2 regions of the Pantoea sp. X-Soil-YNGN-785 genome follow, and region 2 is predicted to be linked to the other one. Evidence: predicted binding sites of a transcription regulator. Region 2 holds the regulator's gene; the other holds the start of a gene.
The links. Region 2 encodes PurR, which represses purine synthesis genes. Its sites were predicted from a motif close to CANGCAAACGTTTGCNTG; they were not measured.

Region 1 (16,188 bases), 650 kb from region 2:
GGATGGCCAGACGCTGCTGTGCGGTGCGCACTGGCCTGTCACGGTTTGATCATCTCGCTGTCATCCCGCGTTCATCGCGTCACGCCTTAATAACCGGCAGACGCAATCAGCGATGACGGAGAACAGCATGGCACAGGCACTTCTGAAAACGGTGGTCGATAACGATGCACCACCGGCCAGCCTCAGCGGACAAAAAGTGTTGTCGGTGCAGAAATTGAGCAAAGCCTATGGCGACACCCAGGTGCTGGATCAGGTCAGTTTCGACCTGCACGCCGGTGAGCTGGTGGCGGTGATTGGCCGCTCGGGCGCGGGTAAATCAACCCTGCTGCATATGCTCAACGGCACGATTAACGCCACGTCCGGCGCGATTATCAGCCTGCATGAAGGCGAAGCCGATCGTAACGTGGTCACGCTCAGCAGCCGCCAGATGCGCGAATGGCGCAGCCAGTGCGGCATGATCTTTCAGGATTTCTGTCTGGTGCCGCGCCTCGACGTGCTGACCAACGTGCTGCTGGGCCGTCTGAGCCAGACCGCGACGCTGAAGTCCTTCTTTAAAATCTTCTCTGACGAGGACCGGGCGCACGCCATTGAACTGCTGCAGTGGATGAACATGCTGCCGCAGGCGCTGCAGCGGGCGGAAAACCTCTCAGGCGGGCAGATGCAGCGCGTGGCGATCTGCCGCGCCCTGATGCAGAACCCGAAAATTCTGCTGGCCGATGAGCCGGTGGCGTCACTCGACCCTAAAAATACCAAACGCATCATGGATGTGTTGCGTCAGGTCAGCGAGCAGGGGATCAGCGTGATGGTCAACCTGCACTCGATTGAGCTGGTGAAAAGCTACTGCACCCGGGTGATTGGCATTCAGCGTGGCGTGGTGCTGTTTGACGGACATCCTTCCCGACTCACCGACAGCCTGCTTCACCAGCTGTACGGCGATGAACTTAACCAAATCCATTAACGTCCACAGCAAGAGAATAATTCCGAATGAAACTGACTTCTTTAGCACTTCTGACCAGTGTCATGGCGTTGGGTGTCAGCGCAGCGGATGCGCCAAAACAGCTTAATCTGGGGATTCTGGGTGGGCAGAACGCCACCCAGCAGATCGGCGACAATCAGTGTGTGAAGACCTTCTTTGATAAAGAGCTGGGTGTGGATACCCAGATGCGCAACGCCTCAGACTATTCGGGCGTGATCCAGGGCCTGCTGGGCGGCAAGATCGATATGGTACTGAGCATGTCACCAGCCTCGTTTGCCTCGGTCTACCTTCAGGACCCGAAAGCGGTGGATGTGGTCGGCATCGTAGTCGATGACAAAGATCAGTCACGCGGCTACCACTCTGTCGTCATCGTTAAAGCCGACAGCCCGTACAAAAAACTGGAAGACCTGAAAGGCAAATCGTTCGGGATGGCCGATCCCGACTCGACGTCCGGCTTCCTGATGCCCAACCAGGCGTTTAAGAAGATGTTCGGCGGCTCGGTGGATGACAAATATAACAACACCTTCTCCAGCGTGACCTTCTCCGGCGGCCATGAGCAGGACATTCTGGGCGTGCTGAACAACCAGTTTGATGGCGCGGTCACCTGGACTTCACTGGTCGGTGACTACAACAGCGGCTACACCTCTGGCGCGTTTGGCCGCCTGATCCGCATGGACCATCCGGACCTGATGAAGCAGATCCGCATCATCTGGCAGTCGCCGCTGATCCCCAACGGGCCGGTGCTGGTCAGCAACAAGCTGCCCGCTGACTTCAAAGCGAAAGTGGTGTCGGCAATTAAAAAGCTGGATAAGGAAGATCACGCCTGCTTCGTGAAAGCGGTGGGTGGCCAGCAGCATATCGGTGAGGCGACGGTCGCTGACTATAAAAGCATTATCGATATGAAGCGTGACCTGATGAAAGGCAGCCGCGGCTAAGCCGACGATGCCCTGACTTTCCCCGCCCAGGCGGGGAAGGCGGGACGCGGCAACCCCGCCTGCGTCCCGCTGCTTTAGCGCCGGAGAACCCCCCTTGACCGACTTCGAACACTATTACCAACGCATCCGCCGCCAGCAGAAACGTGACACGCTGCTCTGGTCACTGCTGCTGGTGGCGCTCTATCTGGCGGCCGGGAGAGTGGCAGAATTTAATCTGCTCACCGTCTGGCAGTCACTGCCGCACTTCTTCGACTATCTGCACGAAATCCTGCCGGTGCTGCATCTGCCGCTGCTGTTTGCCGACGGTAAGACCGAAGGCTCGCTGGCTTACTGGGGCTACCGTCTGCCGATTCAGCTGCCGCTGATCTGGGAAACGCTGCAGCTGGCGCTGGCTTCGACGCTGGTGGCCGTCGCCCTGGCAGCGGTACTGGCCTTTTTTGCCGCCGATAATACCCAGACGCCGGTCAGCGTGCGAATAACGATTCGCGCCTTTGTTGCCTTTCTGCGCACCATGCCGGAACTGGCGTGGGCGGTGATGTTTGTCATGGCGTTTGGCATCGGGGCGATCCCCGGCTTTCTGGCGCTGGCGCTGCACACCGTGGGCAGCCTGACCAAGCTGTTTTACGAGGCGATTGAGTCGGCGTCGGATAAGCCGGTGCGTGGCCTGGCCGCCTGCGGTGCCAGTAAGCTGCAGCGGATGCGCTTCGCCTTCTGGCCGCAGGTGAAACCGATTTTTCTCTCCTACAGCTTTATGCGGCTGGAGATTAATTTTCGCTCCTCCACCATCCTCGGACTGGTCGGCGCGGGCGGCATCGGCCAGGAGCTGATGACCAACATCAAACTGGACCGCTACGATCAGGTGAGTATTACGCTGCTGCTGATTCTGATCGTGGTGTCGCTGCTGGACACGCTATCCGGCCAGCTTCGTCGCCGTGTCACAGGAGATCGGACATGATAAGCCACGTACCGGATGTCGCACTGCTGAAGCAGCAGCATCGTGAACTGTTCGCCGCGCAGCCGCGCTATCTGCGCCGCATCGGGCTGATGGCGCTGGCGGTGCTGCTCTATTACCTCTTTTTCTTCTCGGTATTTGGCCTGGAGTGGTCGCGCCTGCTGATGGGCTGCCAGCAGCTGGGGCGCTATTTCCTGCGGATGTTTGTCTGGCACGACTTCCTGAACTGGCCGTTTGGCTACTATTTTTCACAGGTGGGGATCACTTTAGGGATTGTCTTTGCCGGGACGCTGACGGCCTCGCTGCTGGCGCTGCCGCTGTCGTTTCTGGCGGCGCGCAATGTGATGCACGATCGCGCCGCGAAGCCGCTGGCGTTCCTTGTGCGGCGTCTGTTCGATGTGCTGCGCGGTATCGATATGGCGATCTGGGGACTGATATTCGTGCGTGCGGTGGGGATGGGGCCGCTGGCCGGGGTACTGGCGATTATCCTGCAGGATGTGGGACTGCTCGGTAAGCTTTATGCCGAAGGGCACGAAGCGGTGGAGCGCTCACCCAGTCGCGGGCTGGGTGCGGTCGGCGCCAACAGCCTGCAGAAACACCGGTTCGGCATCTTCACCCAGTCATTCCCGCAGTTCCTGGCACTGAGCCTTTACCAGATTGAGTCCAATACCCGCTCTGCGGCGGTGCTGGGCTTTGTCGGTGCGGGTGGCGTCGGCCTGGTCTACGCCGAGAACATGCGGCTGTGGAACTGGGACGTGGTGATGTTCCTGACGCTGATCCTGGTGGTGGTGGTCATGGTGATGGATGTGATCTCCAGCCGCCTGCGTAAGCGCTACATCAGCGGCAAGCCGGTGCCGCTGTGGCAGCCTGCTGCGCGCGATTAAGCCGTTCACTGCGCTGCCAGGCGCGCTGGAGCGCCTGCACCAGCTGGACCTGCTGCCAGGGCTTCGCCAGTCGCTCACACAGCGGCAGCGTCACCGGCTGGTGACGCAGATCCTGACCGCTGATCAGCAGCGTCGCCAGCTGCGGCCAGCTCTGCTGCGCCTGGCGGATCACTTCCGCGCCATTTATCTCGCCGGGCAGCATCAGGTCGCTGATCAGCAGGTCGATATCGGGCGTCTGGCGCAGCAGCGCCAGCGCCGCTTCACCGTCGCCACACTCCAGCGTCAGATACCCCAGCTGGTGCAGATGCTCACACAGCGTCTGGCGCACCGCCGGTTCATCATCCAGCACCAGTATCAGCCGGTTGTTCGCTGCCTCTGCCTCGGCGGGCTTTGGCGGTGGCGGGGCGATGACGGCAGTGGCAGCGGCTTCCGCTGCGCGCGGCAACAGCAGACGCACCGTAGTGCCCTGGCCCGGCGCAGTTTCCAGTTCAATCTGCCCACCTGACTGCCGCACAAAGCCGTAAACCATCGACAGCCCCAGTCCGCTGCCGCTGCCGGTGGCTTTGGTAGTGAAGAAGGGCTCGAAAACCTGCTCGCGAACGTCGGCGGACATGCCGCAGCCGCGATCAATCACCTCAATTGTGACCCGGTCACGTTTTTCATTCCCTTGCGGCTGGTGCTGATTCCGGATACGCAGCCGGATTTCGCCGCTTTGCTGATGCATCGCATCACGCGCGTTTACCACCAGATTCATCAGCGCATTCTCCAGCTGGCTGGCATCAATCCAGGCCAGCCAGCCGGGACGCTGCGCATCTATGATCAGCTGCTGTCCCGGCAGCAGCGAGTGCTGCAGCAGCCCCTGCAGGTTATCCACCAGCGTGACCACCGACACCGCGCGCGGATAGAGCGCCTGCTTACGTGAAAACGCCAGCAGGCGCTGCGTCAGCTGGGCCGCACGGTCGGCCGCCTGCCGCGCCCGTTCTATCCGGGTGGCCAGCGGGCCGGGCATCAGCTGGCCTTCGGTCAGCGCCAGACTGCCGATAATCACCGCCAGCAGATTGTTGAAGTCGTGCGCCAGGCCGCCGGTCAGCTGGCCGACTGCCTTCATCTTCTGGCTGTGCTGTAGCGCCTCCTCCAGCGTTTTACGTGAGGTCCGGTCCAGCACGGTATTGACCATGCCGCGCCGCGGGATCGGGCTGAAGCGCAGCTCCAGCGTCCGGCCATCGGCCAGCCGGATCTCCTGGGGTTCACCGGGATCGTGCAGATCGACCGCCAGCGGGGCCAGCAGTTGCTGATAGTGGACGCCGCGATGCAGCTCACGCGGCGCGATACCCAGCAGCTCCGCATACTGCGCGTTCCACACCACCAGCTGGCCGTTGTTATCGAACAGGGCAAAGCCGTCGCGCATCGCCAGAAACGTGGACTCAAGCTGGTTGCTCTTCTCTTTCAGCAGACGTGAGGTGTGGGCCAGCGAGGCGGTATTGCGGGCAAAGACGTTAAACGCCCGCGCTAGCTCGCCCAGCTCATCGCGCCGTTGCAGTCCAGGCACGCTGACGTTCTGCTCACCCTGTGCCAGCCGCGTCATCGCCCCGGCAATCGCCGTCAGGCTCGACCCAAGATTGCGATAAATATAGATACCGGCATAGCCGGTGATCGCCAGCGCCAGCAGCACAAACAGCGCGATAAAGCCGATGATCGAATCGAGTTCGTGGTGGGTGGCCTGGGTGCGCGCCTCGCTCTGCAACGCGACCTGCTGCACCGACGCATTGATATCGTCGTTCAGCATCGCCACCAGCGCTTTAATCCGGTAGGTGGCGTAGGCGATCGCCAGGTCACTCTGCTCCAGTGCCTCCGCCAGCGGCAACAGGCGCTGCTGAGTCACCAGCAGCCGCTGTACCTGCTCGCCGGTGACACCCGTCAGCGGCACCGTGCGCCACTGCGTCATGATCTGCTGAAGCTGCTCAATCACGGCGATGGGCGAGGGCGTACGGATGGCGATGGTGATCAGTCGTTCGGTCTGCTCGCGCAGTGCGGCATCCGGCCGCGTCCGCTGTTCCCGCTGCACCCGCTGGTCGATATGACTGAGCAGAATCTGCGTTTGCCACAGATCGCTCAGCATGTTGTTGCGCTGCAGATGCCGCTGATGGCTGTTCAGCAGCAGGCTGTTAATCGTCTGCTCCAGCATCAGGCTGCGGGCGCGGATCCGGGCGATGCGCTCCGGCTGACGAGCCGCCAGCGGCGCACTCGCCAGCAGGCTCAGCGACTGCTGTAACGCCTGCTGATTCTGCTGCAGCCGCTGTGATTCGCTCTGATACTCCAGCGCCCCGACCACCTGCGACAGCCGCACGGCCGCCGTCGCGACGTTAGCGGTGTCGCGTGCCAGCGCCAGGCTGCCGTTCATATCTGCCAGCGTCTGCGCCTGTGCCTGCTCCTGAATCGCCCCGGCATGACGAAAGCCGACGATCGCTACCACGCTCACCATCAGCGTGACCAACACCACCAGCAGATTGAACATCAACAGGCGGCCACGCGCCCCGGCCTGCCACGGATAACTGTGCTGCATCCCACGACCTCTTCTTCACGGCAACCGTGGGCCGAGTATAGGAGCGTGACGTCGGGCATTTATGACAAATATGAATGGCCGCTGACATTTTCCGTTTATCTGGCGTTGCTTAACTGGCGGCTATCCACAGTCCGCAGGAGCAGGGCGATGACAGCCACACCGATACTGGAAATGCGGGGCATTACCCGACGCTTCGGCAATTTTTATGCCCTGAAGGGCGTCGATCTCACGGTGTATCCCGGTGAGGTTCACGCGCTGATGGGAGAGAACGGCGCGGGTAAAAGCACACTGATGAAGATTCTGGCCGGTGCCTATACCGCCAGCAGCGGGGAAATTCTCATTGAAGGCAAGCCCTATACGATTAAGGGGCCGAAAGAGGCGCTGGCTGCCGGGATCACCCTGATTTATCAGGAGATCAACCTGGCACCCAACCTGACGGTGGCGGAGAACATTTTTCTGGGTAGTGAAATCGCGCCCGGCGGGCTGGTGAAGCGGCGGCAGATGGCCGAAGAGGCGCAGCGGGTGATTGACCGGCTCGGCGCGCAGTTCAGCGCCTGGGATCTTGTCAGTCGTCTGAGCATCGCCGAGCAACAGCAGGTCGAGATCGCCCGCGCACTGCAGCGCAACAGCCGCATCCTGGTGATGGATGAGCCGACCGCCGCGCTCTCAAACCGTGAAACTGAACAGCTCTTCGCGCTGATTAAACGGCTGCGCAGCGAAGGGATGGCGATCATCTACATTAGTCACCGCATGGCGGAGGTCTATGAGCTGTCCGACCGCGTCAGCGTGCTGCGTGACGGGGAGTATGTCGGCAGCCTGACGCGTGACCAGCTCAACGCCAGCGAACTGGTGCGGATGATGGTCGGGCGGCCGCTCAGCGACCTGTTTAACAAAGACCGCGCTATCCCGCTGGGCGACATCCGGCTGGCGGTGAATCATCTGACCGACGGCGGCAAAGTGCATCCCAGCAGTCTGGCTGTGCGGGCAGGGGAAATTGTCGGGCTGGCCGGGCTGGTGGGTGCGGGGCGCAGCGAACTGGCGCAGCTGATCTTTGGCGTGCATAAGCCGAAAGAGGGCGAGATCTGGATCGACGGCGAGAAGGTCACCATTCATTCGCCGCGCGATGCGATTGCGCGCGGCATCGGTTTCCTCACCGAGAACCGCAAAGAGCAGGGGCTGTTTCTGGAGATGGCGGCGCAGGAGAACATCGTGATGGCGACGCTGGAGCGCGACGCCAGTTACGGGATGCTCAACCGCCGCAAAGGGCAGACCATCGCTACGGAGGCGATCGCCTCCCTCAATATTCGTGTACCGCACGCTCAGGTCCGGGCGGGCGGCCTGTCAGGTGGCAACCAGCAGAAGCTGCTGATCTCGCGCTGGGTGGCGATTGGTCCGCGCATTCTGATCCTTGATGAGCCGACGCGCGGCGTCGATGTCGGCGCGAAAAGCGAGATTTACCGCATGATGCAGGAGATGGCGCGGCAGGGCGTGGCGATTTTAATGATCTCCAGCGAACTGCCGGAAGTGGTCGGCATGAGCGACCGCGTTTACGTGATGCACGAAGGCACCATCGTCGGTGAACTGGAGGGCAGCCACATCAGTCAGGAAAATATTATGACGCTGGCAACCGGTGCGCACAGCACGTCAGCAGGCGAAATCTGAGGAGACCACCATGTCACAACTGGCCCGCACTAACGCGCCGACGCTGAAACGCGCCCTGATGGGTGATCTGCTGCAAACGGTAGGTATCCTGCCGATTCTGATCCTGATCGTGGCGGTGTTTGGTTTCGTTACGCCGAACTTCTTTACCGAAGCGAACCTGCTGAATATCACCCGCCAGGCGTCGATCAATATCGTGCTGGCGGCGGGCATGACCTTTGTCATTCTGACCGGCGGTATCGACCTGTCGGTAGGGTCAATGCTGGGCACCACGGCGGTAGTGGCGCTGGTGGCGTCGCTGGATCCGATGCTTGCCTCGCTGACCATTCCGATGGCGCTGGGCGCGGGTCTGGTGATGGGGCTGTTCAACGGTATCCTGGTCGCCTGGGCCGGATTGCCTCCCTTTATCGTCACGCTCGGCACCTACACCGCGCTGCGCGGGGCGGCTTATCTGCTGGCGAACGGCACCACGGTGATTAACTCCGATATTAACTTTGAGTGGATTGGTAACGGCTATCTCGGGCCGGTGCCGTGGCTGATTGTGATTGCCTTTGCGGTGATCGCCATCTGCTGGTTCATCCTGCGCCGCACCACGCTGGGCGTTCATATCTACGCGGTCGGCGGCAACATCCAGGCGGCACGTCTTACCGGCATCAAGGTTGGCGTGGTGCTGCTGTTTGTCTACGGCATGAGCGGCCTGCTGTCGGGACTGGGCGGCTTAATGAGCGCCTCGCGGCTCTACAGCGCCAACGGCAACCTCGGCGTCGGCTACGAGCTGGATGCGATTGCGGCGGTGATCCTCGGCGGCACCAGCTTTGTCGGCGGCATCGGCACCATCACCGGCACCCTGATTGGCGCACTGATTATCGCCACGCTGAATAACGGCATGACGCTGATGGGCGTCTCCTATTTCTGGCAGCTGGTGATCAAGGGCGCGGTCATCATCATCGCAGTCCTGATCGACAAATACCGCACCCGTCATCATGTGAGCTGAGGCTTAAAAGGGCGGATGCGCCGTGTCGCCGCCGCCACCCAAAAACGCCATTAAGCGGTTGGCACCTTGAAAACAGCAGGAGAAGGTCTATGCGTTTTAATCCGATTGTAACCGGGCTGCTGGCGGCAACGCTGTTCAGCACCGGCCTGGCTCAGGCAAAAGAACTCAAATCTATCGGCGTCACGGTCGGCGACCTGGCTAACCCCTTCTTCGTGCAGATCACTAAAGGCGCAGAGATGAAGGCGCGTCAGCTGGCGGGCGATAAGGTCAATGTCACGCTGGTCTCCAGCGGCTACGACCTCGGTCAGCAGGTCGGCCAGATTGATAACTTTATTGCGGCCAAAGTCGACATGATTATCCTCAACGCCGCGGACTCCAAAGGGATCGCCCCGGCGGTGAAGCGGGCGCGTGACGCCGGTATCGTGGTGGTGGCGGTTGACGTGGCCGCCGATGGCGCCAATGCGACCATCACCTCCGATAACACCGAGGCGGGCGCAATGGCCTGTAAATATATTTCTGACCGCCTGAAGAACAAAGGCAACGTGGTTATCATCAACGGACCGCCGGTTTCAGCCGTACAGAACCGTGTTGAAGGCTGCATGAACGAGCTGAAAACCCATCCGGACATCAAGCTGCTCTCGTACAACCAGAACGCCAAAGGCAGTCGTGAAGGCGGACTGGAAGTGATGACCGGTCTGCTCTCGGCTAACCCGAAAATTGACGCCGTGTTTGCCATCAACGACCCGACAGCGATTGGCGCGGACTTAGCCGCGAAACAGGCGCAGCGCAGCGAATTCTTCATCGTGGGCGTCGATGGATCGCCGGACGGGGAAGAGGCGCTGAAGCGTAAAAACTCGCTGTTTGTCGCCACCCCAGCCCAGGATCCGCAGGTCATGGCGGCCAAAGCGGTCGAGATTGGTTATGACATCCTGCAGGGCAAACCCGCGCCGGATAAACCGGTGCTGATCCCGGTGAAACTGATCGATCGTAATAATATCGGCAGCTATCAGGGCTGGACGGTGAAATAAGCGTCAGGGCGGCACCTTCGGGTGCCGCTCTCAGGAGGCCACCATGCAACGTTCAGAGGTTAATGACTACCTGCAGCATACACGCGAGTTTTTCCGCCAGCAGGATGTGCATCTGCCGCCGTGGGCCGATTACAGCGTCAGCCAGCGTGCGCAGGATCGCGACGTGATACAGGAGATTCTGGCGCTACGGCTGGGCTGGGATCTCACCAGCTTTGACGCGGCAGATTTTATGCAGACTGGCCTGACGCTGTTTACGCTGCGTAACGGCTCGCCAGGCGGACAGCCGTGGCATAAATCCTACGCCGAGAAGATGATGCACGTGCGCGAAGGGCAGCTGACGCCGATGCACTATCATCCGCGCAAGATGGAAGACATTATCAATCGCGGCGGCGGCAACCTGATTGTCGAACTGCATAACCGCGACGGCGACGGGCTGGCTGACACGCCAGTGGCGGTGTCGCTGGATGGCCTGCGCCAGATCCATGCTGCCGGAACACAGCTGCGACTCTCTCCGGGTGAAAGCGTGACGCTGGAGGCGGGCGTCTGGCACAGTTTCTGGGGCGAAAACGGCTTCGGCGACGTGCTGGTGGGTGAGGTATCGATGCCCAACGATGATGAAAATGACAACGTGTTTCTGACGCCGCTGGCCCGTTTCAACCCGCTGAATGAAGATGAAGCGCCGCGCTGGCTGCTGTGTAATGACTATGCGAACGGCTTTCTGTGAGTTGCCCTCCACTGAGCGCAGAATGGCAGGGCGCATCAAGTTCGCTTACCTGTCATGTTTCAGTGCCGGTCAGCCTGAGTTTTCTGATGCTGCGTGCGGGCGGTTCACCGAACAGGCGCGCATATTCCCGGGTAAACTGCGTCAGACTCTCGTAGCCCACATCTGCCGCGACGGCGGCGACATTGCCGGGCCGCAGCACCAGCGCTTTGCGCGCCTCATAGAGCCGGAGATGTTTTTGATACTGCAGCGGCGAAAGCCCGGTGCTGGCCCGAAAGCCACGATGGAAGGCCGACAGACTCATGCCCGCCATCGCTGCCAGCGTCTCAATGCGAAACGCGGTAGCATAGTGCGCGCGCAGCCAGACCAGCGCCTTTCTGATCTTCGCAAAATGCCCGTTTAACTCTGCTGCCTGACGCAGCACGCCGCCCTGCGGACCCAGCAACAGCCGGTAAAGCATCTCGCGCTCCACCAGCGGCGCCATCACCGCGATCTCCTCCGGTTTTGTCAGCAGGCGCACCATCCGCAGCCAGACATCCGCCAGCGCATCATCCACCCTGTTAACCGAAATGCCTTTGTTCGTAGCGGGAAGAGCGGTCACAGGCATCTGATGCAGCAGATCGCTGATGGCGGCGAAATCGAGCGTCAGACGTACGGCGAGATAGGGCGAGGCTTCGCTGGCTTCAGTGATGTCGCCAGTGGCGGGCAGATCGAACGACGCGGTAAACATTTCACCTGCGGAATAGCGGATGGATTGTGCGCCCACCTGCAGCCTTTTTTCTCCCTGCAGGATCAGGCTGACGAACGGTAGATAGATTTCTGGCGGCAGAGCCATCGGCTGGCTGACGCGATAGAGATCCACGCGCGGAATCGTCGTCGCAGTGAGGTCGTCTGCCGCGCACGCCAGCACTTCATCTCTTAACGCTTCAAGGCCTTTCATATTGCGTGACTCCGGCGGATTCAGCGCCTGACAGAAGAAAAGCAGGAATGGGCAAATTTTAGGCAGGATTGCAGCCGCCGCGCAACCGGCTGAGGATTATTCTCGCTCTCTGGTCTTTGAGCAGGATGGTATGAAATGAAAATTGAAGAAGCAGTGATCATGATTACTGGAGCATCGTCGGGGATCGGTGAAGCCACGGCGCGTGCGGCGCTGCAGGCGGGTGCGCGGGTTATCTTACTGGCACGACGCAAAGACCGACTGGATGCTCTCGCGGATGGATCAGGCAAAGCGCTGGCAGTAGCCTGCGATGTGACTCAGCCTGGCCAGATTGCAAACGCCGTCAGACAGGGGCTGGCACGCTTTGGCCAGATTGATGTGCTCATCAATAATGCTGGTCAGGGGCTGTACGCGGCGGTTGAGGAAATAGAGGCGGCGGATTTCAGGGCGCTGCTTGAGCTGAACCTGATTGCCCCGCTGATGATGATGCAGGCGGTGATCCCACCAATGCGGCGGCAGGGCGCAGGGCGCATTATCAACGTCAGCTCCGGGGCGACGCTGGCAACGTATCCAGGGTCGGCGGCCTATACCAGCTCCAAAGCGGGGCTGAATATGCTCTCCGGCGTGGCGCGGCTGGAACTGGCTGAGGCCGGGATTACGGTTTCCACGGTGTATCCGTTTATGACCCGCTCAGAATTTTATCAGTCGGTGAAGTTGGGACAGGAAGCCGCGATTGCGCAGGCTGAGCAGAGCGCCGCATTCGCGCACGCGCCTGAGCGCGTGGCGGAAAAAATTCTGGCAATGGTTGAAAGCGGAGAGGCACAGGGGGATCTGGTGCCGCGTGCCTGGGGCGGAACGTATGACGACTGAGGTGAGCACGCCTGTCACTGGCAGGCCGCTCAGAATGACTCAGGCGATCTGGCTGGCGCGCGGCGCGATTTCCGGTTTCATTACGTCAGCGGAAAAGACGTAACCCAGCCCGCGAATGGTGCGGATCAGGTCAGGCTGATGCGGGTTGGTTTCAATTTTGCGGCGCAGTCGCATAATCAGCACGTCGATGGTGCGGTCAAACACATCGAGACTTTCACTGTGGGTCAGCTCCAGCAGCTGATCGCGGGTCAGCACCTTACGGGCGTGACGCACCAGCGCGCGCAGCAGGCTGTATTCTCCCTGGGTCAGCGGCACCAGTTCGCGCTGCGGATTAAACAGCTGGCAGCGGCCATCGTCCAGTTGCCAGCCGCCAAACCGCCAGCCCGCCGGTTCAGGATCGGCCTGTGCAATACGCCCGCTGCGACGCAAAGCGGCACGGGCGCGGGCCACCACCACGCGGGGATTAAAAGGCTTGGCGATGTAGTCGTCTGCGCCCATCTCCAGACCCACCACCATCTCCGCTTCGGACCCCATACCGGTCAGCATAATCACCAGTACCTCGGGTCGCTGACGCTGGAGCTGCTGCAACACCAGCAGCCCGTTGGTATCGGGCAGCATCATATCCAGCATCACCAGCGATATCTCCGGGTGCTCGCTGAGTATCGATAGCGCCTCGCGTCCCTGATGACAGCGGTAGACCGTTAACAGATGTTCACTTAACGCATCCTGCAGGACGTCGCAGACAGCAGGATCATCATCCACCACCAAAATCGCTGGCTTCATGGCGCGGCCTCAATGTTACGAAAGAGTTAATTCTGGAGTCTACACAGGCCAGAGAAGGTTGCTGAAGCAGCATGCTGAAACGTGACCCGCTTCGCCTGTGAGAGTCTGGAAGCGTGCGCTGGCGCAGAGTTTTTGGCGGTTGCTGATTTGCCGCAGGAAAACGATTGCGCGGGATCGGTGCATTGCACCATAATCGCGCCCTGTTTTGATTCGGAATCTTCTTAGGCGTGTCCGGCTCTGCCAGGTAATCGATTGCGTCGGCAGATGGCATGGCAATTGCTTTGGGCAGTGGGTAACGCAGGGATTTCAGGCGGTTCTGGCACGCAAGTATGCAGCGGCCGGTAACCCTGTCCCGGAAACAGAATAATCAGCATACAAACCCCTTTGGCAAGAGAGACGGCTGTCTCCTGTATCGAGAGATGATGATGTTAGAAAAACTATTCAAACTCAAAGCGCATAACACCACGGTTCGTACCGAGATTATCGCCGGGATCACCACCTTCCTGGCGATGGCCTATATTCTGTTTGTGAACCCGAGCATTCTGGGCGCAACCGGCATGGATAAAGGCGCGGTGTTTGTCGCGACCTGTCTGGCGGCGGCGATTGGCTGCGTGCTGATGGGGCTGATCGCTAACTACCCGATCGCGCTGGCACCCGGCATGGGACTGAACGCCTTCTTCACCTATACCGTGGTGCTGCACATGGGCTACACGTGGCAGGTTGCGCTGGGCGCGGTGTTTCTCTCGGCGGTAATTTTCTTCGCGATGTCGCTGTTTAAAATCCGCGAGTGGATTATTGCCAGTATCCCGCTGCCGCTGCGCGCCGGGATTGGTGCAGGTATCGGGCTGTTCCTGGCGATTATTGCCCTGGAAGGGGCGGGCATCGTGGTCGATAACCCGGCGACGCTGGTGGGCATTGGCGATCTGACCAAACCGGGTCCGCTGCTGGCGATGCTTGGCTTTGTGGTGATCGTGGTACTGGAAGCGCGTCGCGTGACCGGTGCGGTGCTGATCGGCATCCTGCTGGTGACCTTTATCTCGATGGGCATCGGTCTGTCGCCGTTCGCGGGCGTCTTCTCTGCGCCGCCGTCGATTGCACCGACCTTCCTGCAGCTGGATATCGCCGGGGCATTTAACGTCGGCCTGATCAGCGTGATCTTTGCCTTCCTGTTTGTCGATGTGTTTGATAACACCGGCACGCTGCTGGGCGTGACTAAACGTGCCGGTCTGGCGGATGAGCAGGGCAATGTGCCCAAGATGGGGCGTGCGCTGATTGCCGACAGTGCGGCTGCACTGTTTGGTTCACTGCTCGGCACCTCGACCACCACCAGTTATGTGGAATCGGCGGCGGGCGTGAGTGCCGGTGGCCGTACCGGACTGACAGCGATCGTGGTGGGTGTGCTGTTCCTGCTGGCACTGTTCTTCTCGCCGCTGGCCTCCAGCGTGCCGGTTTACGCGACTGCGCCTGCGCTGCTGTTTGTGGCGGTATTGATGGCATCGGGACTGGCAGATATCGACTGGAAAGATATCACCACGGCCGCGCCGGTTACCGTGACTGCGCTGACCATGCCGCTGACCTATTCTATTGCTAACGGCATCGCGTTTGGTTTTATTACCTGGACGCTGGTGAAGCTGCTGAGCGGTCGTGCGAAAGAGGTGAATGCGGCGCTGGTGATCCTGTCGATTCTGTTTGTGATTAAGCTTGGGTGGTTAAGTGCCTGATGGGTGCCTGGCGGCGGGGTGAGTTTCGCCTCGCGACGGGCAGGTATGAGCGGGGTACGCGTTGCAGCGGGCTGGCTTTGAGCAGGTTTCGCCCGCCAGGCGATGGGGAGTTTCAGGTTGCCCATGCAGGCGGACGCGTCAAGGGGCGGACGCCCGCCCCTTAACAATCCCGGCGTCCGGCAGCCTGCGCGCCCCGCTGTGCGGGGTGCCTTCGTCACGCCCTGCGGCCGAAGGACCGTCCGGACGCGCTATCCCTGGCGCGAACCGTCCTTTCGCCGACGTCCTGTCGACTCATCCTCGCCTCCGGTTGTTCCTCAGCGCTACGGATGCCTCTCACCAACCCCCGCCTGTGATTTCTTTTTGTTTTCTCTGGTGCTGTATTGTCTGCAGACCTGAAAAGCCAAAGCCAAAGCCAAAGCCAAAGCCAAAGCCAAAGCCAAAGCCAAAGCCACAGCCACAGCCAAAGCCAAAGCCAAAGCCAAAGCCAAAGCCAGAGCCAAAGCCAAAGCCAAAGCCAAAGCCAGAGCCAGAGCCAGAGCCAATCCCGGAAACGTAAAGCGATAACGTGCCAACACAGAAAGAAGAGATAACAGCGAGGGGCAGGGAGGCCATCTGAACCGCTGAGCGGATGAGGGATTTCAGGACGAGCGACAGGGATGTCGCGAAGAGGCGGGTTCGCGCCAGGGATGGCGCGTCCCGGCGGTCCGTGAGAAATCCTGAAGAAGCGAAGGGACCGCGAAGCGGCGGTGAAGCAGGCCGGAGCCGGGGGTCAAGGGGGCGCGGCGACTGGCGCCCCTTGTCGGTCGCCTGCAGAGGCGATACTGAAACTGCCCAGCTGATCAGGCGAACGAAACCCCTCTCAGAGCCCGTTCGCGCAGCGAACATCCCAGCATCAGCTCTTCTGCCAGCCCGTTCGCGCAGCGAACAAAACTCCCCGAGCCAGCGGCGATACACCTACCGGAAAGGCGGCTCATTAAACGTCCGCAACTTACGTGAATGGAGCTTGTCACCCTCGGCGCGCAACAGCTCAACCGCATGGATACCAATCTGCAGATGCTCTGAAATCGCCCCCTCATAGAAGCGGTTTGCCTGACCGGGCAACTTGATCTCGCCGTGCAGTGGCTTGTCGGAGACGCACAGCAGCGTGCCGTACGGTACACGGAAA
Region 2 (16,188 bases):
GTAACCTGATGGATCGTAACCTGCTCGCTGGCAGCCTGTGCTGAGCCGCAGGCGATCAGCGCAAAAAGCGCAACTGCTTTCATTTTCATGTTGACTCCATTTGTATCCCAGGGTTTGAGATAAGTCTGGTCGCTGTTGCACTATTTTGCCGAAGATTGACGCAGTTTTACGCTTCAGGGCACATCAAATCCCAGCGCCGCTTTGCGAATACGGAACCACTGCTGCCGCGACAGGGATAAATCCAGTGCCCCGGCGGCTTCGCTGACGCGCGCCGTTTTGCCTGAGCCGATGATCGGCAGAGGCCGCGACGGCAGCATCAGTATCCAGGCATAGACCACCTGCTCCAGACTGGTGGCACCGGTTTCCTGCCGCACCACCTCCAGTTCATTACGCAGGGGCTGGAAGTGAGGATCGTTGAACAGACGTCCGCCACCGAGACAGGACCAGGCCATCGGACGAATGCGCAGTTGCTGGCACTGATCCAGCGATCCATCCAGTAATACGCTTTGCTGCACGGGTGAAATCTCCAGCTGATTTGTGACCAGCGAGAACGGCAGACGGGATTGCAGCAGTGAAAACTGGGATGGTGTGAAATTCGAGACGCCAAAATTCAGCACCTTGCCGCTTTGATGAAGTGCCATAAAGGCTTCAGCCACTTCGTCAGCCGCCATCAGCGGATCGGGACGATGGATCAGCAGCAGGTCGAGACGATCGGTGTGGAAATGGCGCAGCGAGTTTTCAGCACTCTGCAGGATATGATTTTTGTCGGTAATGTAGTGGCCAATCTGATGTTCAGGTCGGGCGCGGGTGGCAATGCCGCACTTGGTCACAATCTGAAGCTGATCGCGCAGTCCGGGAGCCAGCTTCAGCGCCTCGCCAAAGGCCGCCTCACACTGGTAGTCGCCGTAAATGTCCGCATGATCAACGGTAGTAATGCCGAGCCTCAGATGGTGCTCAATAAACGCAACCCGCTCCTGCGGCGACATGCCCCACTCCATCAGACGCCAGTACCCCATAACCAGCGGTGAAAAATCGGGGCCCTGTAAAGCGATGGCCTGCGGTTCTAACATGACGTTCTCCCTGTTGCGCGTTGGCTGTAATTAGTGTGTCAGAGAGTATAACGGAAAGCGGAAAGTCGTCAGAATAACTCCGGCTGTTGTGGCTCGGGTGGCTCTTCGCCTTTCTGCTGCCGCTGCAGGCGCAGACGACGCTGCTGACAGAGACGAATGACTTCCCGCTTTTGCGCATCGCTGAAGCGCAGCCAGTTGAACCGCTCATCGCGGCTGCGTAAACATCCCAGGCAGTAGCCACGTGCATCGGTCTGGCAGATGCCGCGACAGGGGCTGGGAACCGGGAAAAACTCAAGCTGCTCGGCCACCATGACTCCGGATTAACAGAATAAACAGTCCAGTAAAAAGCGTAGCCTGGATGCACAGGAATTAAGCTTTGCCCCGTCAGAATTATCCTTTTCTCTCACGGGTGAGTTAACACTCTGTGCCAAATGCACGGTGCAGCGTTGCATTAGACCAACCGGTCTACTACTCTCTCTGCCATGAATAAGACGCTACAACGCAATGAAACCCGCGAACACCTGCTCCAGACAGGTGAACAGCTCTGTCTGCAACGCGGCTTTACCGGAATGGGCCTCAGCGAACTGCTGACGCAGGCGGCGGTGCCGAAAGGCTCCTTCTACTACTATTTCCGCTCTAAAGAGGTGTTTGGCGTGGCGTTACTGGAACGCTACTTTGCGCGTTATCTGCAGGATGTTGAGTTACAGCTCAACCAGACAGACGGCACACCGCGTGAACGTCTGCTAAATCATTTTCGTGCTGCGGTTGAGCTGTTTGTGCAGCAGGGACACATTGTCGGTTGTCTGGGCGTGAAAGTTTCTGCTGAGGTCTGCGATCTTTCAGAGCCGATGCGAGACGCACTGCAGCAGGGTGCAGGAAAGATCACCGCGCTCTATGCCCGGACGCTGATTGCCGCAGAGCAGCAGGAGTCGCTGAGCCTGCCGCAGCCCCCCGCTCAGATGGCAGAGTTGCTGTCGCTGCTGTGGCTGGGCGCCAGTCTGCAGAGCAAAATTTCCCGCGAGGCGCAGCCACTGCGTCTGGCACTGAGTACCATCGAACAGTGGCTTAAAAGCCACTGATTTTTAAAAAACGTGTTTGTAGACGACTGGTCTACTAATCAGGAGCTATTATGGCGAGTACCCAGCTGTTTCGTCCGCTGAAAGTCGGCGCAATTACCGTCCCAAACCGCGTATTTATGGCACCGCTGACCCGTCTGCGCAGCATTGAGCCAGGCGACATCCCTACCCCGATGATGGCGGAGTATTACCGTCAGCGCGCCAGCGCCGGTCTGATTATCACCGAAGCAACCCAGATCTCTTTCCAGGCAAAAGGCTATGCCGGTGCGCCAGGCCTGCATACTCAACCGCAGATTGCCGCATGGAAAGTGATTAACGAAGGTGTCCATCAGGCAGGCGGTCATACCGCCGTACAGTTATGGCACACCGGTCGTATCTCGCATAACAGCGTGCAGCCGGAAGGCAAAGCACCGGTAGCGCCATCCGCCATTGCAGCGGGTACGCGTACGTCACTGCGTGCTGAAGATGGCAGCGTCTATCGCGAAGACACCTCTGTACCGCGCGAACTGACGGTGCCAGAGATCCAGCAGATCGTGGCCGATTTTGGTCAGGCTGCGGCGAACGCACGTGAAGCAGACTTCGACCTGCTTGAGCTGCACTCCGCGCACGGCTACCTGATTCACCAGTTCCTGGCACCGGGTTCAAACCAGCGTACCGACGAATATGGTGGCAGCATCGAAAAACGCGGTCGCTTTGCGCTGGAAGTGGTCGATGCGGTGATCGCCAACTGGTCAGCCGATCGCATTGGTATCCGCGTCTCGCCTATCGGCAGCTTCCAGAATCTGGACAACGGTCCGGATGAAGAAGAAGCGGCGCTGTGGTACATCGGTGAGCTGGCAAAACGCAACATCGCCTATCTGCACCTCTCTGAACCAGACTGGGCCGGCGGCAAGCCTTACACCGACGCCTTCCGTCAGAAAGTGCGCGATCTCTTCCCGGGCGCCATCATTGGTGCCGGTGCTTACACCGTTGAGAAAGCGGATGATCTGATTGGTCGCGGTCTGATCGATGCGGTTGCATTTGGTCGTGATTACATTGCTAACCCGGATCTGGTTGAGCGTCTGCAGCAGGATGCCCCACTCAACCCACAGCGCCCGGAAAGCTTCTACGGCGGCGGCGCGGAAGGTTATATCGACTACCCGACACTGTAATCTGTTTGGGCTGCCGTCCGGGACGATGACGGCAGCCATTATTCAATGGCGATTTTCATCGCTATACTTAGCGCCTGGGTCATCCGGCGATGGCGTTTTATTTAAAAGAGGATGTTATGCGTTTACTTCATACCATGCTGCGCGTTGGCGATCTGCAACGTTCAATCGATTTCTACACCCGTGTGCTGGGCATGCGCGTGCTACGTCAGAGCGAAAACACCGAATATAAATATACCCTGGCGTTCGTAGGCTACACCGACGAAAGCGAAGGTGCGGTGATCGAGCTGACCTACAACTGGGGCGTTGATAAATATGACCTCGGCGATGCTTATGGTCACATCGCGCTGGGCGTCGATGACGCAGCAGCAGCCTGCGAACGTATCCGCAAAGATGGCGGCAACGTGACCCGTGAAGCGGGCCCGGTTAAAGGCGGCTCCACCATTATTGCCTTTGTTGAAGATCCCGATGGCTACAAAATCGAGCTGATCGAGAACAAAGATGCCGGTAACGGCCTGGGCAACTAAACCTGCCCCTCAGCCCGCCTGACCCGGTGGGCTGAATCCCTTTCTCTGCGCTTCATCTGCTGCACCCGTCCCCGTTTTTTGCCATAATACGCGCTGCCCTTTTTCTGCAACGAGATCCTGATGTCTGAATCGAATTCCCCTAATGCACTCAATCAACGTTTCCGTGGCTTCTATCCGGTGGTGATCGACGTTGAAACCGCTGGTTTCAACGCGCAAACCGATGCGTTACTGGAGATTGCCGCTATCACGCTGAAAATGGATGAAGAGGGATGGATTCAGATTGACCAGACGCTGCATTTCAACGTCGAACCCTTTGTCGGCTCGCTGCTGCATCCGGAAGCGCTGGCCTTTACCGGTATCGATCCGAGTAATCCGCTGCGCGGCGCGGTGAGTGAATATGAGGCGCTGCACGCCATTTTCAAAATGGTGCGCAAGGGCATTAAAGATAGCGGCTGCAATCGCGCCATTATGGTGGCGCACAATGCCACGTTTGATCTGAACTTTATGTCAGCGGCAGCAGAACGTGCCAGCCTGAAGCGCAATCCGTTTCACCCGTTTGCCACCTTTGATACCGCAGCGCTGAGCGGACTGGTGCTGGGTCAGACGGTGCTGGCGAAAGCCTGTATTGCGGCGGGAATGGAGTTTGACAGTACGCAGGCGCATTCAGCGCTCTATGACACTCAGCAGACGGCGACACTGTTCTGCGAGCTGGTGAACCGCTGGAAACGGTTAGGTGGCTGGCCTCTGCCCTTCGCCGGGGGCGACGCAGACGCCACGACATCCGCATAAGGGATGCCACAATGAAAGAGGCCGACATAATGTCGGCCTTTTTTTATTCTGCTTCTTTAAATTTTTCTGCGGTCTCTTTGATCAGCGACTGCAGTTCACCACGCTGTAACATCTCGACGATGATGTCGCATCCACCAACCAGTTCACCATCCACCCATAGCTGCGGGAAGGTCGGCCAGTTAGCGTATTTCGGCAGCTCAGCACGAATGTCCGGGTTCTGCAGAATATCCACGTAAGCAAAACGCTCACCGCAGGCTGACAGCGCCTGCACCGCCTGTGCAGAGAAACCGCAGCTTGGCAGTTTCGGGGAACCTTTCATGTACAGCAGGATCGGGTTTTCTGCGATCTGGCGCTGAATTTTTTCTACAGTACTCATAATTGCCTTCCTTAATTCGTTACTTCGTGTTTGTTTATTGTAGCGACTTCACAGCGTGACTGAAAATGAGATTTTGCTCCCTGCCCGATTAAATGACCATCATTGTTAAGTCCCGTGCGCAGGACATTTAACTTCAGGTATTAACAGCTGGTAACAGTTTAATAATTCGTAATAATTCCGTTGGTATAACATGCTGAAAATGTTCATTTTCAGTGCAATCACGTGGGCTGCAAAGATTAACATTAAAAGGCATTACAGTTTTTAAGCGAACTGGACTAGAATGGCCTGGGCACTGATCCTGGATCAGATTAATCTCAACTTTGTCGCGGTGCGTAGTGGCCCTGACAACTTAACTAATTAATGGACTATGCGTTTAATCATTACGCTTTTTATGCTGGCCTTTGCGCAACTGTTTTTCAACATCGCCGCTGCGTCGCCTCACGCGCCGGTGAACGTCAATACGCATAAAGCAGAGAAAAAGAGTGCGCGCGACGATGAACGCCGCAAGCGTCGCCCGGTAAAAACGGTGACGAAAAAAACTCGTCTCAGCCCTGACCAAAAACTTAAAACGAAAAAACAGAAAAAAGTCGAACTCACTGCTAATCAGACGCCTGCTAAGAAGACCTCGCTCAAAACCGCCCGTATCAGCAAAAGCAAAGAAAAAAATAAAGAGAAGAAACGCTATGGGCATCAGCGCCAGCTGAAAACCGCTGAGGTCACCACCCGCGAGCCAGGCACGATTAAAATGAGCAAATCCCACCGCCAGCGCTATCAGAAGGCGCGTGAGACTGCAATGACCAAGCTGATGGGGCAGTTGGGTAAACCCTATCAGTGGGGCGGCACCTCTCCACATACCGGTTTCGATTGCAGCGGTCTGGTCTGGTATGCCTATAAAGACCTGGTGAAATTTAAGATCCCGCGTACCGCTAACGAGATGTATCACCTGCGTGACGCCGCGCCGATCAAGCGTGAGTCGCTGGAGAAAGGCGATCTGGTCTTCTTCCGTATTAATGGCCGCGGCACAGCGGACCACGTCGGCGTTTATTTGGGCGATGGCAAGTTTATTCAGTCGCCACGTACCGGCAAAGATATTCAGATCAGTGCATTAGGGGAAGATTACTGGCAGCGCCACTATATTGGTGCCCGTCGGGTGATGACGCCGAAAACGATACGCTGAGCAGCAGAACAGTCAGAAAAAAGCCGGGATAATCCCGGCTTTTTTTATTAGTGCAGAATGGCAGTAAAACTAAAGGCCACAATCATCAGCAGACAGCCGACAGTGGTCATCAAAGCCAGTTTCAAATCGGTACTCATTGCTTGCTCCTTAGTCACACACTTTGCAGGGATATGGCATTTTCCCACAGGGTCCGGTAAAAATCTCGTTTTATCCGTTCAGCCTTGTTAGAATCCCGCCTTTGTTGCGCAACGCGCGCAACCCTGATTCCGTTTGCGCATCTTTTCTGGCGTTTTTTCTCCGCCAGCGGCCTGTTTACCGGCCAGAAAAGCCGCATTTTTGCGGAAAAAACCCTGAGCAGACGCAAACGTTTAACATTACGCTTATCATAGAGTTAGGTAAGCACTGGAGTCCGATTTTCATGGCAACAATTAAAGATGTGGCGAAACGCGCTGGCGTCTCAACGACCACCGTTTCGCACGTCATCAATAAAACCCGCTTTGTCGCTGAAGAAACACGCGAGGCGGTCTGGCAGGCAATTAAGGAACTGCACTACTCGCCAAGTGCTGTGGCGCGCAGCCTGAAAGTAAACCACACCAAAACGCTGGGCCTGCTTGCCACCTCCAGCGAAGCGCCCTATTTCGCTGAAATTATTGAAGCGGTTGAAAACCACTGTTTTGACAAAGGCTATACGCTGATTTTGGGTAATGCGCATAACGATCTCCAAAAACAGCGCGCCTATCTCAGCATGATGGCGCAGAAGCGCGTCGATGGTCTGCTGGTGATGTGCTCTGAGTATCCGGACGATCTGCTGCAGATGCTGGAAGAGAACCGCAATATCCCGATGGTGGTGATGGACTGGGGCGAATCGCGCGCCGACTTTACTGATACAGTTCTCGATAACGCCTTCCAGGGCGGCTATCTGGCGGGACGTTATCTGATTGAACGCGGACACCGTGATATTGGTGCTATCCCCGGTCAGATGGAGCGCAATACCGGCGGCGGACGCCATGCCGGTTTTCTGAAGGCGCTGGAAGAAGCGGGTATTCAGCCGCGTGCCGAGTGGATTGTACAGGGTGACTTTGAGCCGGAGTCAGGCTATCAGGCGATGCAGCAGATCCTGTCACAGAAACAACGCCCTACGGCGGTGTTCTGCGGCGGTGACATCATGGCGATGGGGGCCATTTGCGCCGCCGACGAGATGGGTTTGCGCGTACCGCAGGATATTTCGATCATCGGCTATGACAATGTGCGCAACGCCCGCTATTTCGCCCCTGCCCTGACCACGGTGCATCAGCCAAAAGCCCAGCTGGGTGAGAAAGCGCTGGATATGCTGCTTGACCGCATCACCAGTAAGCGCGAAGTGTCACAAACGATTGAAGTCCATCCGACGCTGATTGAGCGCCGTTCAGTGGCAGATGGTCCGTTCCGCGACTATCGCCGCTAATCCTCGCTTAACCACTCCTGATTAAGCGTTTGCGCATCACCCAGATAGCTGAGCAACCAGCCTGTCGCCGGTGATGCGCGATCTTCTGCCCAGCTGACGCAACAGGGGCTATCCGGAAATGCCACCGGCAGCGTCAGTTCGACCAGCTCGCCGCTGTCGAGCAGTGGTCTGGCCAGATGACCCGGCACCATCGCCACACACAAGCCTGCCTGCACGCACTCCAGTCCGGTTTGCCACTCCGGCACCACCAGCCTGCGCTGGTTATCCAGCGTCCATGTCATACGACGCGGCAGTGCGCGTGATGTATCTTCCAGCACCAGTGACGGCCAGCTACGCAGCGTGTCATCATCGATCTGGTTCGCCTGAGTCAGAGGATGATCGGGCGCGACCACGCAGCGCCAGTTGAGCGTACCCATATCTCGAAATGCAAACCGTCCGCCTACCGGAATCGCCTGGGTGGCCCCAATCGCAACTTCCACCCGACCGTCGGCCAGTGCATCCCAGACGCCGTTAAAGACTTCATAGCTGATGATCAGTTCCATATCGGGGAAGTGGCGATAGAAGTCTTTGACCAGCTGCCGGGTGCGTTGAGGTTTGGCGATGCGGTCAACGGCAATGCTGAGCTGCCCGCGCCAGCCGTTGGCCAGCTGCTGACACTGACGCCGGGTGGCAAGCATTTTTTTGATGACGCTGCGCCCTTCCCGAACAAAATGTTCGCCTGCTGGCGTCAGCACCACTTCGCGATGCTGGCGTTCGAACAGCGGCACTGCCAGCCAGTTCTCCAGCTGACGCACCGTGTAGCTGATGGCAGAGGGCACCCGATGCAGCTCCTGAGCAGCGGCGCTGAAGCTGCCCCCGCGGGCGACCGCGTCAACGACCTCTAATGCATATTCTGACCACATAATCTGCCTTCAAAAATTTTAACAGCAATCGGCAAATATTACCGTTTCACAGCGGCAAACGCACCTTTTACACTCTGCCGCGTTCATCCTGCAAAAATGAGAATGAGATGTTGTCGAATAAAGGATTTATGCCCTACCTTGCCCTGCTGAGCATGCTCGGCTTTTTAGCCACAGATATGTACCTGCCCGCCTTTGGTGCGATGCAGCAAACGTTTAATACCTCGCCGGGCCTGATCAGCGCCAGTATGAGTCTCTTTCTGGCGGGTTTCGCCTGTGGGCAGCTCTTCTGGGGACCGCTTTCCGATCGCATTGGACGTAAACCGGTGCTGCTGGCCGGACTGGCCATGTTTGGCATCGGCTGTGCGGGCATGCTGTGGGTGAATGATATCACTCTGATGCTGGCGCTGCGCTTTGTGCAGGCGATTGGCGTCTGTGCTGCGGCCGTGAGCTGGCAGGCACTGGTAGTGGATCGCTATCCTGCCGCGCGCGCTAACAAAGTCTTTGCCACGATTATGCCGCTGGTTGCGCTCTCCCCGGCGCTGGCCCCGTTGCTGGGTGCCTGGCTCATCGGCCATTTCCACTGGCGTTCGATTTTCCTGGTGCTGACGCTGATTGCGGTGGCGTTGATTCTGACCACGCTGCGCCTGCCCACCGTACGCCAGGAAGCACGCGAGAAAGGAGCCCAGCCTGGCTTTTTCACTCTGCTGAAATCACGGGTTTACAGCGGCAACGTGCTGGTCTACTCCGCCTGTTCAGCCAGTTTTTTTGCCTGGCTGACCGGCTCGCCGTTTATTCTGGCGGATCTGGGCCTTTCACCCGCCGATATCGGCCTGAGTTATGTGCCCCAGACGCTCGCCTTTTTGATTGGTGGATTCGGCTGTCGTGCCCTTCTTAACCGCTTTAATGGCGCTCAGCTGTTACCGTGGCTGCTGGGCATTTACAGCCTGAGCATTCTGGCGCTGTTTGCCGTCGCGCTGTCAGGCGGCAGCACGCTGGTGAGCCTGATGGTGCCGTTCTGCGGTATGGCGCTGGCTAACGGTGCGATCTATCCAATCGTGGTTTCCAGTGCGCTGACGCCCTTCCCGCACGCCACCGGTAAAGCGGCCGCATTGCAGAACACTTTACAGCTAGGACTCTGCTTCGCTGCAAGCCTGGCAGTCTCTGCCGGATTAACGCATGCACTGTTTACCACTACGCTGATGATGACGGTGACGATTCTGCTGGCGCTGGTGGGTTACGTCATACAGCGTACCGCAAGCGCACAAACTGTTGTTGCCTCCGCGCAACCTGCCTGCCAGGATAATCACTGACACACTGACTTTTTCGTTAGCCTCCTAACAATAAGTCATTGAATATTGACCCGCGTGAGCATATACTCATCCGGGTCAACAAATCTGTAATAAATCAACAATATAATAACGTAATAATCTGATTGGCACCCTGTTGCCGGGACGGTATTCGCGCGCGTTATTCTTACCCAGACCGACCTGCTGCAGGCTAGTCCAGTCCTCTGTATCACACAGTCAACCGGTGTGCGGAGTCATCCGTACCGTTTCTCAATGCCTGACGAAATTGACTACTCTTTGTTCAGGTTCAGATTGGACAGGTGGTGGAAAAGCTATGAGTTCATCTTATGCAGAAGCAGTGAGCCCTGAAGAAAACCATTGGTATCGCATCGTCCACGAGATGCTGGAAAAAGCGGATATTGAAATTAATGGTTCACGTCCCTGGGATATTCATATTAATCATCCCGGCTTTTTTAAGCGTGTTCTGCAGGAGGGATCGCTTGGGCTCGGTGAGAGCTATATGGATGGATGGTGGGAGTGCGATCGGCTGGATATTTTCTTCCATCAGGTGCTGAAACATAAACTCGATCAGCAACTCCCGCATCACTTTAAAGATACGCTGCGCATTGCCGCTGCCCGCTTAACCAATCTGCAGTCGAAAAAGCGGGCCTGGATTGTCGGTAAAGAGCATTACGACCTGGGTAACGATCTCTTTTCACTGATGCTCGACCCCTATATGCAATATTCCTGTGGCTACTGGAAAGAAGCTACGACCCTGGCGACGGCGCAGGAAGCCAAGCTGGATATGATTTGCCGTAAATTAGCGCTGGAACCTGGAATGTCGCTGCTGGATATCGGCTGTGGCTGGGGCGGACTCGCGGAATTTGCCGCACGTCATTATGGCGTCAACGTGCATGGCGTGACGATTTCCGCCGAACAACAGAAACTGGCGCAGCAGCGCTGTAGTGGATTAGACGTCACGATTCTGTTGCAGGATTATCGCGATCTGAATGAGCAGTTTGATCGCATCGTTTCAGTAGGCATGTTCGAGCATGTCGGGCCGAAGAATTACGCCACCTATTTTGATGTGGTTGATCGTAATTTAAAGCCTGACGGAATTTTTCTGCTTCACACCATTGGCGCGATTAAAACCGATATGAGTGTCGATCCCTGGATCGACAAATATATCTTCCCCAACGGCTGCCTGCCTTCAGTGCGTCACGTGGCGGATGCCAGCGAGCCGCATTTTATTCTGGAAGACTGGCATAACTTTGGGGCCGATTACGACAAAACGCTGATGGCCTGGCATGAGCGCTTTTTGCAGGCCTGGCCGGAGCTGGCTGATAACTATGGCGAACGCTTTAAGCGGATGTTCTCCTATTATCTTAATGCCTGTGCCGGCGCCTTCCGCGCGCGGGATATTCAGCTGTGGCAGATTGTGTTCAGTCGCGGTGTTGAGGGCGGATTACGGGTGGCGCGGTAGGGAGTGTCAGTTTGTTAAGAGGGTGATCCCGTGCTGAAGGTTTTAAAAAACTGGCCTGTTTTGAGAGTGGAACTGCATAGGGAACACAGTCAGATCGGAAAGTCGCAAAACCCGTCATCCCTGACATGCTCGGCCCGCGCGATTACGCACCTCATCCCTGAGGTGCGCCCGTTGCCGGGCCAACGCGTTGCGTTGTTCAAAAACGCTCCCGGCGTTTTTGTCCCAGTTGCGGAACGCTTTCCTCTTCTGACTGTGTTCCCTGCGCTTCGGGCTATTATACTGCTGCCAGAATCACACGATTTGGCTTTCCAGCAGTCTTTGCGGGTTATTAACTCTCGGCGGCAGGCTGGCCGGTCAGCATACTCATTGCCGCCGCGGCATCGCGCTGGGCTAACACCCGCTCAACGGTCTCTACGATTGCCTGTGTGTGCGGATCGATCTCAATGTTGACCCGGTCGCCAAAGGTCTTCGCGCCCAGAGTCGTACGCTCCAGCGTTTCCGGAATCAGATAGACGCAGAATTTGGTCTTCGTCACATCACCTACCGTCAGGCTTATGCCGTCGATGCCGACGAAACCTTTATGCAGAATATATTTCATCTGCATCGGATCCTGGATTTTAAACCAGACTTCGCGATTGTGTTCTGACTGGATAATCTTGCAGATTTCAGCGGTGGTCATAATATGACCTGACATCAGATGACCGCCTATTTCGTCGCTGAATTTCGCTGCACGCTCAATATTCACCACATCGCCCTGGCGTAAATCACCAAGGTTAGTCACGCGCAATGTCTCTTTAATTAAATCGAAACTGACGCGGTCACCTTCGATTGCCGTTACGGTCAGGCAGCACCCGTTATGGGCTACGGATGCGCCCAGCGCCAGTCCCGGCAGGAGCTCTTCCGGCAGTCGGACAGTGTGGGTACGAAACAGTTCTTTTTCTTCAATGGACACGATTTCTGCGGTGCCCTGCACAATACCGGTAAACATAGTCTTTGCCTCTGCGAAGTTTACGCTAGTTTATCACAGCTCCGGTAGGCTGATAGATTTCAGCCCACCTCACCCCATTAATGGGGTTCAAAACGCATTGTGTGACAAAGATTGGCGAATTCTGTTACCCCGGTTACACTGGTTCGCGCTATTCCCCGGGCTTTTCTGCCCTTTTAATTCATTTAATAAGTCAGGTGTTAACGTGCAGAAGTATTTAACAGAAGCGCGTCAATTGCTGGCCCTTGCGATTCCGGTCATCCTTGCTCAGGTGGCCCAAACCGCAATGGGATTTGTGGATACCATTATGGCCGGCGCAGTGAGCGCCACGGATATGGCCGCCGTTGCTGTCGGCACCTCTGTCTGGCTTCCGGCCATCCTGTTTGGTCATGGTCTTCTGCTTGCATTGACGCCCACCGTTGCGCAACTTAACGGTTCAGGCCGCCGCGAACGCATCGGCGAACAGATCCGCCAGGGCTACTGGCTCGCCTTTTTTGTCTCACTGCTGATTATGGTGCTGCTGTGGCACGCCGGTTATCTTATCCGGGCGATGCATGACATCGATCCCGCGCTGGCGCTTAAAGCCGAGGGCTATCTGCACGCCCTGCTGTTCGGCGCGCCAGGCTATCTCTTCTTTCAGGTGCTGCGAAATCAGTGCGAGGGGCTGTCGAAAACCAAACCCGGCATGGTGCTGGGCTTTCTGGGCCTGATGTTTAACATCCCGCTGAACTATGTCTTTATCTACGGCCACTTCGGCATGCCCGCGTTGGGTGGCGTCGGCTGCGGCGTGGCAACGGCATCGGTCTACTGGGTGATGTTTATCTGCATGCGCTTCTGGGTACGCCGGATGGGCAGCATGCGCGATATCCGGATGGAGAGTCGCTGGTCGCCGCCTTCGCGTCCGATTCTGAGCCGCTTAATGACGCTGGGATTGCCGGTAGCACTGGCGTTGTTCTTTGAAGTCACGCTGTTTGCCGTTGTGGCTCTGCTGGTGTCGCCACTGGGCATCGTTGACGTGGCTGGCCACCAGATTGCGCTGAACTTCAGTTCCCTGATGTTTGTGATGCCGCTGTCGCTGGGTGTGGCGACCACCATCCGCGTCGGTTATCGTCTGGGCCAGGGCTCTACCGAGCAGGCAAGAGTCGCCGCCTGGACCGCCCAGGGTGTGGGCATCAGCATGGCAGCGCTGACCGCCATTTTTACCGTCACGTTTCGTCATCAGATTGCCCTGCTCTATAACGACAACCCCGAAGTGGTCACACTGGCGGCACAGCTGATGCTGCTGGCAGCGATTTATCAGTTCTCGGACTCGATACAGGTGATTGGCAGCGGGATCCTGCGGGGATATAAAGATACGCGCTCGATTTTCTTTATTACCTTTATCGCTTACTGGCTGCTGGGACTGCCCGCTGGCTATCTGCTGGCGCTGACCGACTGGCTGGTGCCCCGGATGGGACCAGCGGGCTTCTGGTGCGGCTTTATTATCGGTCTGACCTCGGCGGCGGTCATGATGATCTGGCGCATCAGGCGTTTACAGCGGTCACCTGCGGAAATCATCCTGGCTCGCGCGGCGCGATAACCGTAAAAGCGGGTTATTTATAGCCCGCAATGACGAAAAAAACGACGGTTAGCACAGTTGCTGCTCAGTCATGGCGAAAAAACTATTTTCCCCTTGCCAGGCTTCTGCGCTGCCGTTAATATTCGTCCCCGCTGTCGCCCTGACAGCATGTTGCGCTCTTAGCTCAGTTGGTTAGAGCACCACCTTGACATGGTGGGGGTCGATGGTTCGAGTCCATTAGAGCGCACCAAGTGCGTCCGTAGCTCAGTTGGTTAGAGCACCACCTTGACATGGTGGGGGTCGGTGGTTCGAGTCCACTCGGACGCACCAATATTCAGTATGCGCTCTTAGCTCAGTTGGTTAGAGCACCACCTTGACATGGTGGGGGTCGATGGTTCGAGTCCATTAGAGCGCACCACTTTCAGAATTTCTTCAGCTTGCGCAACTCTCCCTTTTATTGATCTGCATCGCTTCCCCCTCTGCTTTTTGATTGGTTTTCGCATACTTAGCGTCTATACTGTCCCGCGTTGCTTACTTGAAAGGTTTCAGCGATCACGTGCTTACTGCGATAACTCAAATGATTTGCGCAACAACAGCGTGGTGGTTACCAACCGTAACCGCACAACTTCCCTGCACGCCTGGCCTTCGTCACCTATTCTTACTCAGTACTGCCCATTTCAGTCTCAATCAGAATTTTCACTTCGATGCGCTGCCATCGGATTTCGCCCTTATTCATCCATCACAACTTACAGAAAATCCGTCATGAAAAAGACTAAAATCGTTTGTACAATCGGCCCGAAAACCGAATCCGAAGAGATGCTGACTCAACTGCTTGAAGCGGGCATGAATGTTATGCGTCTTAACTTCTCTCACGGCGACTACGCCGAGCATGGTCAACGCATTACTAATATGCGTGCTGTCATGCAAAAAACCGGTCGTCAGGCGGCTATCCTGCTGGACACCAAAGGCCCTGAAATCCGCACCATGAAGCTGGAAGGCGGCAACGATGCGGCGCTGAAAGCAGGCCAGACCTTTACCTTCACCACCGACCAGAGTGTGATCGGCAACAGCGAGCGCGTTGCGGTGACCTACCCGGGTTTCACAGCCGACCTGAAAATTGGTAACACCGTGCTGGTCGATGATGGCCTGATTGGCATGGAAGTGACCGAAGTCACCGAAAATACCGTCGTGTGTAAAGTCCTGAACAATGGCGATCTGGGTGAGAACAAAGGCGTTAACCTGCCAGGCGTCTCCATCCAGCTGCCTGCACTGGCTGAAAAAGACAAGCGCGACCTGATTTTTGGTTGTGAGCAGGGCGTAGACTTTGTTGCCGCCTCGTTCATCCGCAAGCGTTCAGACGTGCTGGAAATTCGTGAGCACCTGAAACAGCACGGCGGCGAGCATATCCAGATCATCTCTAAAATCGAAAACCAGGAAGGCCTGAATAACTTCGACGAAATCCTCGAAGCGTCTGACGGCATCATGGTTGCGCGTGGTGACCTGGGTGTTGAGATCCCGGTTGAAGAAGTGATCTTCGCGCAGAAGATGATGATCAAAAAATGTAATAAAGCACGCAAAGTGGTAATCACCGCGACGCAGATGCTTGATTCAATGATCAAGAACCCGCGCCCTACCCGCGCAGAAGCCGGTGATGTGGCGAACGCCATCCTCGACGGTACCGATGCAGTCATGCTGTCTGGTGAGAGCGCTAAGGGTCGTTATCCGCTGGAGTCGGTCACCATCATGGCGACCATCTGTGAGCGTACCGACCGCGTCATGAAGTCACGCATCGACAGCCAGAGCGACACCCGCAAACTGCGTATCACTGAAGCAGTCTGCCGTGGTGCGGTAGAGACAGCTGAGAAGCTGGAAGCACCACTGATTGTGGTCGCGACCGAAGGCGGTAAGTCTGCTAAAGCCGTACGTAAATATTTCCCGAACGCCACCATTCTGGCACTGACGACCAATCAGACCACCGCACGTCAGCTGATCCTGAGCAAAGGGATTGAGACGCGTCTGGTCACTGAAATCGCCTCAACCGATGATTTCTATCGTCTGGGTAAAGAAGCGGCGCTGGAAAGTGGTTATGGTCAGAAAGGGGATGTTGTTGTGCTGGTATCAGGTGCATTAGTACCAAGCGGAACTACCAACACCGCCTCTGTACACGTACTGTAAAACTCTTTTTTGCCATTATTTTAAAGCGCCTTAACGAGGCGCTTTTTTTATTTCTGCTTAAACCAAATCCCGGAAAATTCCAATCGAAAATAACTATTCAAATACTCTTAATATTAAGGTTAATCCGATTAAATCTCTCTGTTTTCGCTAAATTTTTTTATCATATTCTGGGATTCGCTGCTTCTTTGAGCG

Region 1: AC6I8E_RS11510 (NCS2 family permease) is a predicted target of PurR. The motif match lies at 13,456-13,473, and genes of this name have one in related genera.

Annotation. Positions count from the first base shown of each region.
Region 1 is NZ_AP035942.1:2,456,772-2,472,959, reverse strand. It holds gene phnP (phosphonate metabolism protein PhnP) at 1-49, shown strand, start outside; gene phnC (phosphonate ABC transporter ATP-binding protein) at 128-958, shown strand; gene phnD (phosphonate ABC transporter substrate-binding protein) at 985-1,911, shown strand; gene phnE (phosphonate ABC transporter, permease protein PhnE) at 2,006-2,866, shown strand; gene phnE (phosphonate ABC transporter, permease protein PhnE) at 2,863-3,747, shown strand; gene AC6I8E_RS11550 (ATP-binding protein) at 3,701-6,310, opposite strand; gene AC6I8E_RS11545 (sugar ABC transporter ATP-binding protein) at 6,458-7,972, shown strand; gene AC6I8E_RS11540 (ABC transporter permease subunit) at 7,983-8,963, shown strand; gene AC6I8E_RS11535 (ABC transporter substrate-binding protein) at 9,053-9,991, shown strand; gene AC6I8E_RS11530 (D-lyxose/D-mannose isomerase) at 10,035-10,715, shown strand; gene AC6I8E_RS11525 (AraC family transcriptional regulator) at 10,768-11,652, opposite strand; gene AC6I8E_RS11520 (SDR family oxidoreductase) at 11,788-12,519, shown strand; gene AC6I8E_RS11515 (response regulator) at 12,559-13,302, opposite strand; gene AC6I8E_RS11510 (NCS2 family permease) at 13,725-15,023, shown strand; gene AC6I8E_RS11505 (hypothetical protein) at 15,357-15,635, opposite strand; gene AC6I8E_RS11500 (AMP nucleosidase) at 15,978-16,188, opposite strand, start outside.
Region 2 is NZ_AP035942.1:1,810,523-1,826,710, reverse strand. It holds gene sodC (superoxide dismutase family protein) at 1-89, opposite strand, end outside; gene AC6I8E_RS08465 (aldo/keto reductase) at 174-1,070, opposite strand; gene AC6I8E_RS08460 (DUF1289 domain-containing protein) at 1,139-1,378, opposite strand; gene AC6I8E_RS08455 (TetR/AcrR family transcriptional regulator) at 1,553-2,149, shown strand; gene AC6I8E_RS08450 (alkene reductase) at 2,200-3,297, shown strand; gene gloA (lactoylglutathione lyase) at 3,414-3,821, shown strand; gene rnt (ribonuclease T) at 3,942-4,610, shown strand; gene AC6I8E_RS08435 (Grx4 family monothiol glutaredoxin) at 4,654-4,989, opposite strand; gene AC6I8E_RS08430 (C40 family peptidase) at 5,354-6,163, shown strand; gene cydH (cytochrome bd-I oxidase subunit CydH) at 6,211-6,300, opposite strand; gene purR (HTH-type transcriptional repressor PurR) at 6,582-7,607, shown strand; gene punR (DNA-binding transcriptional activator PunR) at 7,604-8,509, opposite strand; gene punC (purine nucleoside transporter PunC) at 8,617-9,819, shown strand; gene cfa (cyclopropane fatty acyl phospholipid synthase) at 10,130-11,278, shown strand; gene AC6I8E_RS08400 (riboflavin synthase) at 11,607-12,266, opposite strand; gene AC6I8E_RS08395 (MATE family efflux transporter) at 12,469-13,842, shown strand; tRNA gene AC6I8E_RS08390 (tRNA-Val) at 13,995-14,071, shown strand; tRNA gene AC6I8E_RS08385 (tRNA-Val) at 14,075-14,151, shown strand; tRNA gene AC6I8E_RS08380 (tRNA-Val) at 14,163-14,239, shown strand; gene pykF (pyruvate kinase PykF) at 14,584-15,996, shown strand.